DNA from 2 places in the Streptomyces sp. NPDC048496 genome. Region 1 is predicted to be linked to the other one. Evidence: predicted binding sites of a transcription regulator. Region 1 holds the regulator's gene; the other holds the start of a gene.
The links. The regulator HspR, encoded in region 1, represses chaperone genes until heat shock. The targets are predictions, from matches to a motif close to TTGAGNNNNNNNNNCTCAA.
Positions count from the first base shown of each region.

Region 2: a site for HspR is predicted at 2,658-2,676, ahead of lon (endopeptidase La). Genes of this name have one in related genera too.

Region 1 is NZ_JBICXB010000001.1:339,375-345,308, forward strand. It holds gene dnaK (molecular chaperone DnaK) at 1-908, shown strand, start outside; gene grpE (nucleotide exchange factor GrpE) at 905-1,555, shown strand; gene dnaJ (molecular chaperone DnaJ) at 1,649-2,836, shown strand; gene ACGFSA_RS01590 (heat shock protein transcriptional repressor HspR) at 2,838-3,281, shown strand; gene ACGFSA_RS01595 (hypothetical protein) at 3,365-3,601, opposite strand; partial or broken gene ACGFSA_RS01600 (helix-turn-helix transcriptional regulator) at 3,567-3,668, opposite strand; gene ACGFSA_RS01605 (helix-turn-helix transcriptional regulator) at 3,691-4,674, opposite strand; gene ACGFSA_RS01610 (hypothetical protein) at 4,827-5,213, shown strand; gene ACGFSA_RS01615 ((2Fe-2S)-binding protein) at 5,210-5,530, shown strand; gene ACGFSA_RS01620 (pyridoxamine 5'-phosphate oxidase family protein) at 5,649-5,934, opposite strand, start outside.
Region 2 is NZ_JBICXB010000006.1:223,801-229,734, reverse strand. It holds gene lon (endopeptidase La) at 215-2,635, opposite strand; partial or broken gene ACGFSA_RS09660 (nucleotidyltransferase) at 2,796-3,202, shown strand; gene ACGFSA_RS09655 (spermidine synthase) at 3,319-4,011, shown strand; gene ACGFSA_RS09650 (response regulator transcription factor) at 4,248-4,985, shown strand; gene ACGFSA_RS09645 (ATP-binding protein) at 4,982-5,934, shown strand, end outside.

The sequences.
Region 1 (5,934 bases):
TGCCGGCCGTCGCCGAGCTCGTCAAGGAGCTCACCGGTGGCCAGGAGGCCAACAAGGGCGTGAACCCGGACGAGGTCGTCGCCATCGGCGCCTCGCTCCAGGCCGGTGTCCTCAAGGGCGAGGTCAAGGACGTCCTGCTGCTCGATGTCACCCCGCTGTCTCTCGGTATCGAGACCAAGGGCGGCATCATGACGAAGCTCATCGAGCGCAACACGACGATCCCGACCAAGCGGTCCGAGATCTTCACGACGGCCGAGGACAACCAGCCGTCCGTCCAGATCCAGGTCTACCAGGGCGAGCGCGAGATCGCGGCGTACAACAAGAAGCTCGGCATGTTCGAGCTGACCGGTCTGCCGCCGGCCCCGCGTGGTGTCCCGCAGATCGAGGTCGCGTTCGACATCGACGCCAACGGCATCATGCACGTCGCGGCCAAGGACCTCGGCACCGGCAAGGAGCAGAAGATGACCGTCACCGGCGGCTCCTCGCTGCCGAAGGACGAGGTCAACCGGATGCGTGAGGAGGCCGAGCAGTACGCGGAGGAGGACCACCGCCGCCGCGAGGCCGCCGAGTCCCGCAACCAGGGCGAGCAGCTCGTCTACCAGACGGAGAAGTTCCTCAAGGACAACGAGGACAAGGTTCCCGGCGACGTGAAGACGGAGGTGGAGACCGCGCTCACCGAGCTGAAGGAGAAGCTCAAGGGCGAGGACACCGCCGAGATCCGTACCGCCACCGAGAAGGTCGCGGCCGTCTCCCAGAAGCTGGGCCAGGCGATGTACGCCAACGCGCAGGCCGAGGGCGGCCCGCAGGCCGACGGCCAGCCGGGCGCCGAGCAGGCCAGGGCCGATGACGACGTCGTCGACGCCGAGATCGTGGACGACGAGAAGGACGCCAAGGGCGGTGCGGCGTGACCGAGGAGACTCCGGGCTTCGAGGAGAAGCCCGACGTTCCCTCCGGCGCCACCTCTGACGACGCCGACCCGAAGACTGCCTCCCCTTCCGCGGAGGAGGGGGCGGCCCCGGCCGGGGACGTGAACCAGACCGCCGGTCTGACGGCACAGCTGGACCAGGCACGCAGTGCGCTCACCGAGCGCACCGGCGACCTCCAGCGGCTCCAGGCCGAGTACCAGAACTACCGCCGCCGCGTGGAGCGGGACCGGGTCACGGTCAAGGAGATCGCTGTTGCGGGTCTCCTGAGCGAGCTCCTGCCCGTGCTCGACGACGTCGGCCGCGCCAGGGAACACGGCGAGCTCGTGGGCGGGTTCAAGTCGGTGGCCGAATCGCTGGAGACGGTCGTCGCCAAGCTGGGCCTGCAGCAGTTCGGCAAGGAGGGCGAGCCCTTCGACCCGACGATCCACGAAGCCCTGATGCACTCGTACGCGCCGGACGTCACCGAGACGACCTGCGTGGCGATCCTGCAGCCGGGGTATCGCATCGGCGAGCGCACCATCCGCCCCGCGCGGGTGGCGGTGGCCGAGCCGCAGCCGGGCGCGAGCCCCGCGGCGGCAAAGGAAGAGAAGACAGACGACGAGGAGAGCGGTGGCACCGAGGAGGTCTGACATTTCGTCCGACCACCGCGGGGCTCACCGCCCGGCACGGCGACCGGCCCACGGGCCGGTCGCCCGGCCGATCGTCCGGAAGGAGGGACGTCGATGAGCACGAAGGACTTCGTCGAGAAGGACTACTACAAGGTCCTCGGCGTCCCCAAGGACGCCACCGAAGCCGAGATCAAGAAGTCGTACCGGAAGCTCGCCCGCGAGTTCCACCCGGACGCGAACAAGGGCGACAACAAGGCGGAGGAGCGCTTCAAGGAGATCTCCGAGGCCAATGACATCCTCGGCGACGCCAAGAAGCGCAAGGAGTACGACGAGGCACGCGCCCTCTTCGGCAACGGCGGCTTCCGGGCCGGTCCCGGCGGTGCGGGAGGCAACTTCAACTTCGACCTGGGCGACCTCTTCGGAGGCACGCAGGGCGGAGGTCCCGGCGGCCCCGGCGGATTCGGCGGCGGCGGCGGTCTGGGCGATGTCTTCGGCGGGCTGTTCAACCGGGGCGGCGGTACGGGGACACGCGTGCAGCCGCGCCGCGGGCAGGACATCGAGTCCGAGGTGACGCTCAGCTTCACCGAGGCGGTCGACGGGGCCACGGTCCCGCTGCGGATGTCCAGCCAGGCGCCCTGCAAGGCGTGTTCGGGCACCGGCGACAAGAACGGCACCCCGAGGGTCTGCCCGACCTGTGTCGGCACCGGACAGGTGTCGCGCGGCAGCGGCGGCGGATTCTCGCTCACCGATCCCTGTGTGGACTGCAAGGGCCGGGGCCTCATCGCCCAGGACCCGTGCGATGTCTGCAAGGGCAGCGGGCGGGCGCGTTCGTCGCGCACCATGCAGGTCAGGATCCCGGCGGGCGTCTCCGACAGCCAGCGGATCCGGCTGCGCGGCAAGGGGGCACCGGGCGAGCGCGGCGGACCGGCCGGCGACCTGTACGTCGTCGTCCATGTCGACGCCCACCCGGTCTTCGGCCGCAAGGGCGACAACCTCACGGTCACCGTGCCCGTCACCTTCGCCGAGGCGGCGCTCGGCGGCGAGGTGAAGGTCCCGACGCTCGGCGGACCACCCGTCACCCTGAAACTTCCGGCCGGCACCCCCAACGGGCGTACGATGCGCGCCCGCGGCAAGGGCGCCGTACGCAAGGACGGCACCCGGGGCGACCTCCTGGTCACCGTCGAGGTTGCGGTCCCCACGGGCCTCACCTCCGACGCCCAGGACGCGCTGGAGGCCTACCGGAAGGCGACCGCGGGGGAGGACCCGCGGGCGGAGCTGTTCCAGGCGGCGAAGGGAGCTTGAGGTGGACGGCCGACGACGTAATCCGTACGAACTGACCGATGACTCACCGGTGTACGTGATCTCGATCGCGGCCCAGCTCTCGGGCCTGCATCCGCAGACACTGCGCCAGTACGACCGCCTCGGCCTGGTCTCCCCCGACCGCACGGCCGGCCGCGGCCGACGCTACTCGGCCCGCGACATCGAGTTGCTGCGCACGGTGCAGCAACTGTCGCAGGACGAGGGCATCAACCTGGCGGGCATCAAGCGCATCATCGAACTGGAGAACCAGGTGGCCGCGCTCCAGCAGCGCGTCGCCGAACTCTCCGCGGCGGTGGACGGCGCTGCGGCGGCGATGCAGCAGCGCGAGGCGCAGGTGCGCGCGTCGTACCGGCGTGATCTGGTGCCGTACACGGATGTGCAGCAGGCGAGCGCGCTGGTGGTGTGGCGGCCGAAGCGCGACGGCTGACGCCGTAGCACGTACGAAGCGCGTACGAAGGGGCCGGGAGGTGTGAACCTCCCGGCCCCTTCACGCATGTACGTGCGCCGAGGTCAGCTGACGGGCGGCAGGATCGCCCAGGCGGCTCCCGGAGCGGACTCGCTGCCGTCCGTGTGAACCGAGGTCACCCAGTAGTAGTGGGTGGTGCCGGTGGCGGCTGTGGTGTCCTCGTACGAGGTCGTCGTGACGGGGTCCGTCGTGAGCTTCTCGTACTGCTGGGTGCCGGGGTTCCAGCGGTAGACGTGGTGGCCGACGGCCTCGACGTCTACCGCTGGAGGCGCCGAGGGCATGCATCAGCTTGGAAATGTGGGCCCGGCAGGTCCGGACGCTGATGCCCAGCTTCCGGGCCACCACGTCGTAGGGATGGAACGCGCCGTGGTCACTGGTCCTGGTCCAGAATTCCTGACTGCGCTATGAGATATCCGAGTTGGGCTCGACTGCCGCTGCCGAGTGCGGTGTTCAGTTTGGCGATGTGCGCACGGCAGGTGCGTACGTTCATGCCGAGTCGGCGGGCGATGGAGTCGTCGACGTTTCCTTCGACGAGGAGTTGGGCGATGGAGCGCTGTACGCCGCTGATGCCCTTGGGGGTCGGTTCGTACCTGATCTCTTCGAGGAGCGGTTCCGCGCGGCTCCACAGCTGCTCGAAGACCTTCACCAGATACTCGACCAGCCCGGGGTGGCGCAGTTCCAGGGCGACTTGGCGGTCGTCCTGAGCCGGTATGAAGGCGACCGTCCGGTCGAAGACGATCAGGCGCTCTATGAGTTCTTCCAGGGTACGGATCTCGACCTTGCCCTCGGCCAGACGCTCCGCGTAGGCAAGAGTTCCAGGGCTGTGCCGGGCGGTGTGCTGGTAGAGGGTACGGATACTGACACCGCGGTCCACCACCGAAAGGCCTCGTTCCAGGGCCTCGCTGAGGCGGTCCTCGCTCCGCCCGCCACCGGGCTGGACGGTGAGGACTTCGCTGCGGCACTCCGCAGTGGCAAGATCGAGCGCCGCATTGATCCGGTTGACCCCCTCCAGCACGGTGATGGCGTGGGTGGTCGGCGGGTCCTGGGCGCTGATGTCCATGAAGGGTTCGAAGGATTCGGTCAGTTGGACGGAGCGCCGTCGACGGTCCTGGATCTCGCGTTCTATGGGGTGCAGACGCTGCGCCAGAGCGGCGGACGGCGGAACCGGACGGAGCCAGTCGGAGTCGTCGGGGTCCGGGTGCAGGAGAGCGAAGTCCATCAGGCAAGGTGCGGGGTCCACTTCGGCGCGGGCGATGCGCCCGGAGCGCAGTGCGCTGGCGTAGAGGCGTCTCCCGGCGTCGCACAGTTCGGTGATCCCGTGAGGATGCGCCTGTTTTATATCTCTTGTGGCCATATCTCCACCCCCCAGGTTCCTGAACATGCAGGAACATGATGCATCGACTCAGTGGTGTTCGCGTGCCCAGGTAAGACATCGTCTTAGGTGCGGGGGAGAAGAATCCACAAGTGAGGACGAAGCTGACTATGTATAAGCGAACGCTTCACTCGGTGCTTGCCGCCTCTTTCGTCGCGGCTTTGGGCCTTGGAGTGGTGGGCGCCGGCGACATTGCCTGGAACGCCGAGGCGGCATCCGCGCCGGGCGACATTGCGTGGAGCGTTGAGGCGGCGCCCGCGCCGGGTGACATCGCCTGGTCCGCGCCGGGTGACATCGCCTGGTCCGCGCCGGGTGACATTGCCTGGTCCACGCCGGTCTCGGCGCCGGGTGACATTGCCTGGTCCGCGCCGGGTGACATTGCCTGGTCCGCGCCGGGTGACATTGCCTGGTCCACGCCGGTCTCCGCGCCGGGCGACATCGCCTGGTCCACGCCGGGCGACATCGCCTGGTCCACACCGGGTGACATCGCCTGGTCCACGCCGACGACCGCAGGCGCATGAGCATCCCGCCGGACGACCGGGTCTTCCGGCGGGAGATGGCCTCGGCCTATCGCTCAGGGTGGCACTTCATCGATCTGCTCACGGCACTCCCCCGCCATGGCGATTCGTTGATGGTCACCCTGCTCGGAGAGCCTGTCGTCGTCGTCCTCGAGGACGACGACGAGGTCCGCGCCTACCGGTGTCTCCGTCGTCCCCGTGGGGCGCCGCAGCCCGTCCGGTGTGCGATCCGGTACGGAATGATCTTCGTCAATCTTGATCGGCGTGACCACCAGCTGATCGAACCAGAAACCATCTCCGCCACCCCCCGCAGTGCCTGAGCGATCCCCCGTCGTTCCATGTCGCTCGGACACTCCCCCACACAGCGGCGCCATCGTGACCTGAACACGATGGCGCCGCTGTGCTGTCCGGGGGCGGACGGCGGGGAACTCCCGGGGCTCAGGCCGTGCGGACCGGTGCGCCCCGGCCCAGCGCCCGTTCGAGGGTGATCTCGATGACGACCCGGTCCGGGTTGGGTGCCGGCGTGCGCCCGTAGCGTTCCGCGTAGCGGAGTACCGCGTCGTCGACCACGTCCTGCTCCGTACGGACCGTCGCGCGGCCCTCCAGCGTCGCCCAGCGCCCCCGGTCCACCTGGCAGACCGCCACCCGTGCCCCGTCCGGACCGGCGGCCAGGACGTTGGCGACCTTTCTGCTGCTCTTGTTGGTGATGACGCGGGCGAGTCCG
Region 2 (5,934 bases), on a different contig from region 1:
CGCCCCTCGCCGACCGGCCGCACCACGGCGTCCACGGGAACGGCGGTCCGGCCTACGAACCGCGGCAGCAGCGTGGCTTTTCCGCGCCCCGCCCGGACGCGGAACAGCACGTTCCCGTATCCGGACAAGCGGAACGGCCCGCACCGCCCTTTCGGGTGGCGCGGGCCGTCCGACCGGCCGCGCACGTCATGCCACGCCCGTCACGCCATGGCGCTCACGCCGCGGCCGGGATCCTCTCCTCCGCCCTGGCCGTGGCCGGGGCGAGGGCGATCTCCAGCACCTGGCGGACATCCGTCACCGGGTGGACCTGCAGCTTCTCCAGGACCTCGGCCGGGACGTCGTCCAGATCGGCCTCGTTCCGCTTGGGGATCACCACGGTGGTGATACCGGCCCGGTGGGCGGCCAGCAACTTCTGCTTCAGCCCGCCGATCGGCAGCACCCGTCCCGTCAGCGACACCTCACCCGTCATCGCCACATCCGTACGGACCAGCCGTCCGGAGAGCAGCGAGGCCAGCGCCGTCGTCATCGTGATACCGGCACTCGGACCGTCCTTGGGCACCGCGCCCGCCGGGAAGTGGATATGCGCTCCCCGGTCCTTGAGGTCGGCGACGGGCAGTTCCAGCTCGGCGCCGTGCGAGCGCAGGAAGCTCAGCGCGATCTGCGCGGACTCCTTCATGACGTCGCCGAGCTGACCGGTGAGGGTCAGTCCGGCCGCGCCGGTCTCCGGGTCGGCCAGCGACGCCTCGACGAACAGCACGTCACCACCGGCCCCGGTCACCGCGAGTCCGGTCGCCACGCCCGGCACCGCGGTGCGGCGCTCGGCCGGGTCCTGGGCGGACTCGGGGACGTGGTGCGGCCGTCCGACGAGACCCCGCAGGTCCTCGTCGGTGACGGTGAACGGGAGATCCCGGTCGCCCAGTTCGTGCTGGGCCGCGACCTTGCGGAGCAGCCGGGCGACGGCCCGCTCCAGGTTGCGTACGCCCGCCTCACGGGTGTACTCGCCGGCCAGCTTGCGCAGGGCTGACTCGTCGAGCGTCACCTCGCCCTTCTCCAGACCGGCCCGCCCCAGCTGGCGCGGGAGCAGGTGGTCACGGGCGATGACGACCTTCTCGTCCTCGGTGTAGCCGTCGAGCCTCACCAGCTCCATACGGTCGAGCAGCGCCTCCGGGATGGCTTCCAGGACATTGGCGGTGGCCAGGAAGACGACGTCGCTGAGGTCGAGTTCGACCTCCAGGTAGTGGTCACGGAAGGTGTGGTTCTGCGCCGGGTCGAGGACTTCGAGGAGCGCCGCGGCCGGGTCGCCGCGGAAGTCGGAGCCGACCTTGTCGATCTCGTCGAGCAGGACGACCGGGTTCATGGAACCGGCCTCCTTGATGGCGCGGACGATGCGTCCGGGGAGCGCACCGACGTACGTACGCCGGTGGCCTCGGATCTCCGCCTCGTCCCGCACACCGCCGAGCGCGACACGGACGAACGTGCGGCCCATGGCGTGCGCGACGCTCTCACCGAGGGACGTCTTGCCGACGCCGGGCGGTCCGACGAGGGCCAGCACCGCACCGCCCCGACGCCCGCCCACGACCCCGAGGCCGCGTTCGGCACGGCGCTTGCGCACCGCGAGGTACTCGGTGATCCGTTCCTTCACGTCCTCCAGGCCCGCGTGCTCGGCGTCGAGGATCTCCTTGGCCGCTCGGATGTCGTACGCGTCCTCGGTCCTTTCGGTCCACGGCAGTTCGAGGACGGTGTCCAGCCAGGTTCGGATCCAGGAGCCCTCGGGGCTCTGGTCGGACGAGCGCTCCAGCTTGCCGACCTCCTTGAGCGCGGCCTCACGGACGCGCTCGGGAAGATCGGCGGACTCGACGCGCGCCCGGTAGTCGTCGGACTCGTCCTCCGCGTCGCCGTTGAGCTCGGACAGCTCCTTGCGTACGGCTTCCAGCTGGCGCCGCAGCAGGAACTCGCGCTGCTGCTTGTCGACGCCCTCCTGGACGTCCTTGGCGATGGACTCGGCGACGTCCTGTTCGGCGAGGTGTTCGCCGAGCCACTGGATGGCGAGTTTCAGCCGGGCGACCGCGTCGGCGGTCTCCAGGAGCTGCACCTTCTGGGTGGTGGTGAGGAACGGTGAGTATCCCGAGTTGTCGGCGAGTGCGGAGATGTCGTCGATCTGCTGGACCCGGTCCACGACCTGCCAGGCGCCGCGCTTCTTCAGCCAGCTGGTGGCGAGGGCCTTGTACTCCTTGACCAGCTCGGCGGCGGCGCCGGGGAGCAGCTCGGGAGCCGAGACGTCCACGCGGGTCCCCTCGACCCAGAGCGCGGCCCCGGGTCCGGTGGTTCCGGCACCGATCCTCACGCGGTCACGGCCGCGGATGAGGGCGCCCGGGTCTCCGTCGGAGAGCCGGCCGACCTGCTCGACGGTGCCGAGTACACCGGTCCCGGTGTAGGTCCCGTCGATCCGCGGCACCAGCAGCACCTCGGGCTTGCCGCCACCCGGACGGGCGGCGGCCTGAGCGGCCTCGACGGCGGCCCGGACATCGGTGTCGGACAGGTCCAGAGGAACCACCATTCCGGGCAGCACCACCTCGTCGTCGAGTGGCAGCACAGGCAAGGTGAGCGGCGTGACCGCGTTGGACTCAGTAGCCATGATCTCCCCTTCGGCACTCAAGTTGAGCTATGCAGACTCAATGCTCCTGAGCGACTGCATGTTCCCGGGGCTGTGTTCGCTCTCAGCGATCTTCTTCCACCCGTCCGTCACCTGCGAAAACCGCTCGCGGCCGCGCCGCACTCCGGGGAAGAGTGCCCGTATGGGTGACACAGAGCTCGACAGAGGCCTCGCCGAGGACGAGACGATCAGACGCGAGGGCTCACTGAGCCGCGTACCGGCAGCGTTGGCCCCCGCGGTCGAGGCGGCCCGCTCCCGGATCACCGATGCGTTCGACGCCACGCGGCTGCACAGCGCCTACCTCTACGGCAGCATTCCTCGGGGCACGGCCATTCCCGGCGTCTCGGACCTGGATCTGCTGCCGGCCCTGCGCGCCGAACCGACCGAGGCCGACCGGGCCGCCGCCCGCTCCGTCGAGGCCGCACTCGACGCCTCGTCCGACCTGATCGACGGGGTCGGCATCCTCCTCTTCGGCACCGGCACCCTGTCAGCGAACTCGAACGCAACGACATGGGCTTCTTCGTCGCCTGCCTCTGCACCCCTCTCCTGTGACCACGCCTTTCGCCTCCCCGCGCCCCGTACGGATCCGGCAATTCGCTGGTCCCGGCCGCGCGGCCGGGCGAGGATGGCAGGGACTCACCCACCCTCTACCGGAGACCGAGGACATGCCCACCGCCGACCGCCGCACCGCCCACAGCCCCGTCACGCTCGACCGCCGCGAAGGGCCGTACGGGGAGGTCGTCCTGCGGGAGCGGGGTGACGACTTCGAGATCATCGCCAACGGCTGCTTCCTGATGGACACCGCGGACGGTCGCTCCGAGCGGCTGCTGATCGACGCGGCGCTTGCCGCGCTGCCCGCCGGGCGGCCGGACCCGGCGGTGCTGATCGGCGGTCTCGGGGTCGGCTTCTCCCTCTCCCACGCGGCGGCCGAGCCGCGCTGGGGGCGGATCGCGGTCGTCGAGCGGGAGCAGGCGATCATCGACTGGCACCGGGGTGGCCCGCTGGCCCGGATCACCGGTGCCGCGCTCGCCGATCCGCGGGCCGAGATCCTGGCGAAGGATCTGATTGCGTACCTCCACACGACTACGGACCGTTACGACGCGCTGTGCCTGGACATCGACAACGGACCGGACTGGACCGTCACCGACGACAACGGCAGCCTGTACTCGCCCGCCGGTCTCGCCGACTGCCGGGAGCGGCTGAATCCGGGCGGAGTACTCGCGGTCTGGTCCGCGCAACCATCCACCCACTTCGAACAGGCCTTGCGGAATGCCGGATTCAGCGGCGTTAGGACGGAAGAGGTGCATGTTGCCCGAGGTGTGCCCGACGTGGTTCATCTCGCACTTCGGACCGCCTGAAGTCCCCCCACCGGGTATGCGTGGCCCCCGGACGCCCGGGGGCCACGCGCCACAAGGCAGACACTCCGCCTTCTCGTCGCGTCCAACCCGTTCCCGTGCCGTTGCACCGTGCGTAGCCGGGGGCCGTCCGGTGGCTTTACGCTGCTGAGCGGCAAACGGGATCACCCACGAAATTCACAAGCGAAGACCGTGCGTCCGGGGGAATGGCCCCCGCGAGAACGGGCAGGGGCGGGGCGATGGAACACACACACACCACCCACAACGGTGTCGCGGCGACCCCGGGCGCGCAGCGCCGGGTGCTGGTGGTCGAGGACGACGCGACGATCGTCGATGCCATCTCCGCCCGCCTGCGGGCCGAGGGCTTCCTGGTGCAGACCGCGCTCGACGGCCCCGCTGCCGTCGACGCGGCCGAGTCCTGGCAGCCCGACCTGATGGTGCTCGACATCATGCTGCCGGGCTTCGACGGCCTGGAGGTGTGCCGTCGGGTGCAGGCCACCCGGCCGGTGCCCGTGCTGATGCTGACCGCCCGGGACGACGAGACCGACATGCTGGTCGGCCTCGGTGTCGGCGCGGACGACTACATGACCAAGCCGTTCTCGATGCGTGAGCTGGCCGCCCGGGTGCATGTCCTGCTGCGCCGGGTGGAGCGTGCCGCACTGGCCGCGGTGACACCGCGCACTGGCATCCTGCGCCTCGGCGAGCTGGAGATCGACCACGCGCAGCGCCGGGTGCGGGTGCGTGCCGAGGACGTCCACCTCACACCGACCGAGTTCGATCTGCTGGTCTGCCTGGCCGGCACACCGCGCGCGGTGCTCTCCCGGGAGCAGTTGCTCGCGGAGGTCTGGGACTGGGCGGACGCCTCCGGCACCCGTACTGTCGACAGCCACATCAAGGCGCTGCGCCGGAAGATCGGTGCGGAGCGGATCCGCACCGTGCACGGTGTCGGTTACGCCCTGGAGACCCCGGCGCCATGACCCGGCCCGGCTCCCGGCTGCGTCCCTTCTCGGTCAAGGCCAAGCTCGGCACGCTCGTCGTGGTCTCGGTGTTCATCACGACCGGGCTTCTGATGGTGGCGGTGCGCACCAGGACCGAGCTGCGGTTCATCACCGTGTTCTCGGTGATCGCGACGCTGCTGATCACGCAGTTCGTGGCGCACGGTCTGACGGCGCCGCTGGACGAGATGACGAAGGTCGCCCGGTCGATCTCGCACGGCGACTACACCAGACGGGTGAGGGGCGCCGACCGGCGTGACGAGCTCGGCGACCTGGCGCAGACGATCAACCTCATGGCGGACGATCTGGAGGCTGTGGACCGGCACCGCAAGGAGCTGGTGGCCAACGTCTCGCACGAGCTGCGTACGCCGATCGCGGCGCTGAGAGCGGTGCTGGAGAACGTCGTGGACGGGGTCTCCGCGGCCGATCCGGAGACGATGCACACGGCGCTCAAACAGACGGAGCGACTCGGCAGGCTGGTGGAGACGCTGCTGGACCTCTCCCGGCTGGACCACGGGGTGGTCACCCTGAAGGCCCGCCGCTTCGAGGTGTGGCCGTATCTCTCGGGCGTGCTGAAGGAAGCGAACCTGGCCTCCTCGCACCGCCGGCTCTCCTCCGGCTCCGGGAACCACAGCCGCAAGGACGTACATCTGCATCTGGATGTGTCGCCGCCCGAGCTGACCACGCATGCGGACGCGGAGCGGCTCCACCAGGTGGTGGCCAATCTGATCGACAACGCTGTCAAGCACAGCCCGCCGCACGGCCGGGTCACGGTGCGGGCGCGGCGCGGCGCGCAGCCGGAGTCGCTGGATCTGGAGGTCCTGGACGAGGGTCCGGGCATCCCCGAGTCCGAGCGGCACCGGGTCTTCGAGCGTTTCAACCGGGGTGAGGTGCCGTCCCCGCACGGTCCGGGCAGCGACGGCGGTACGGG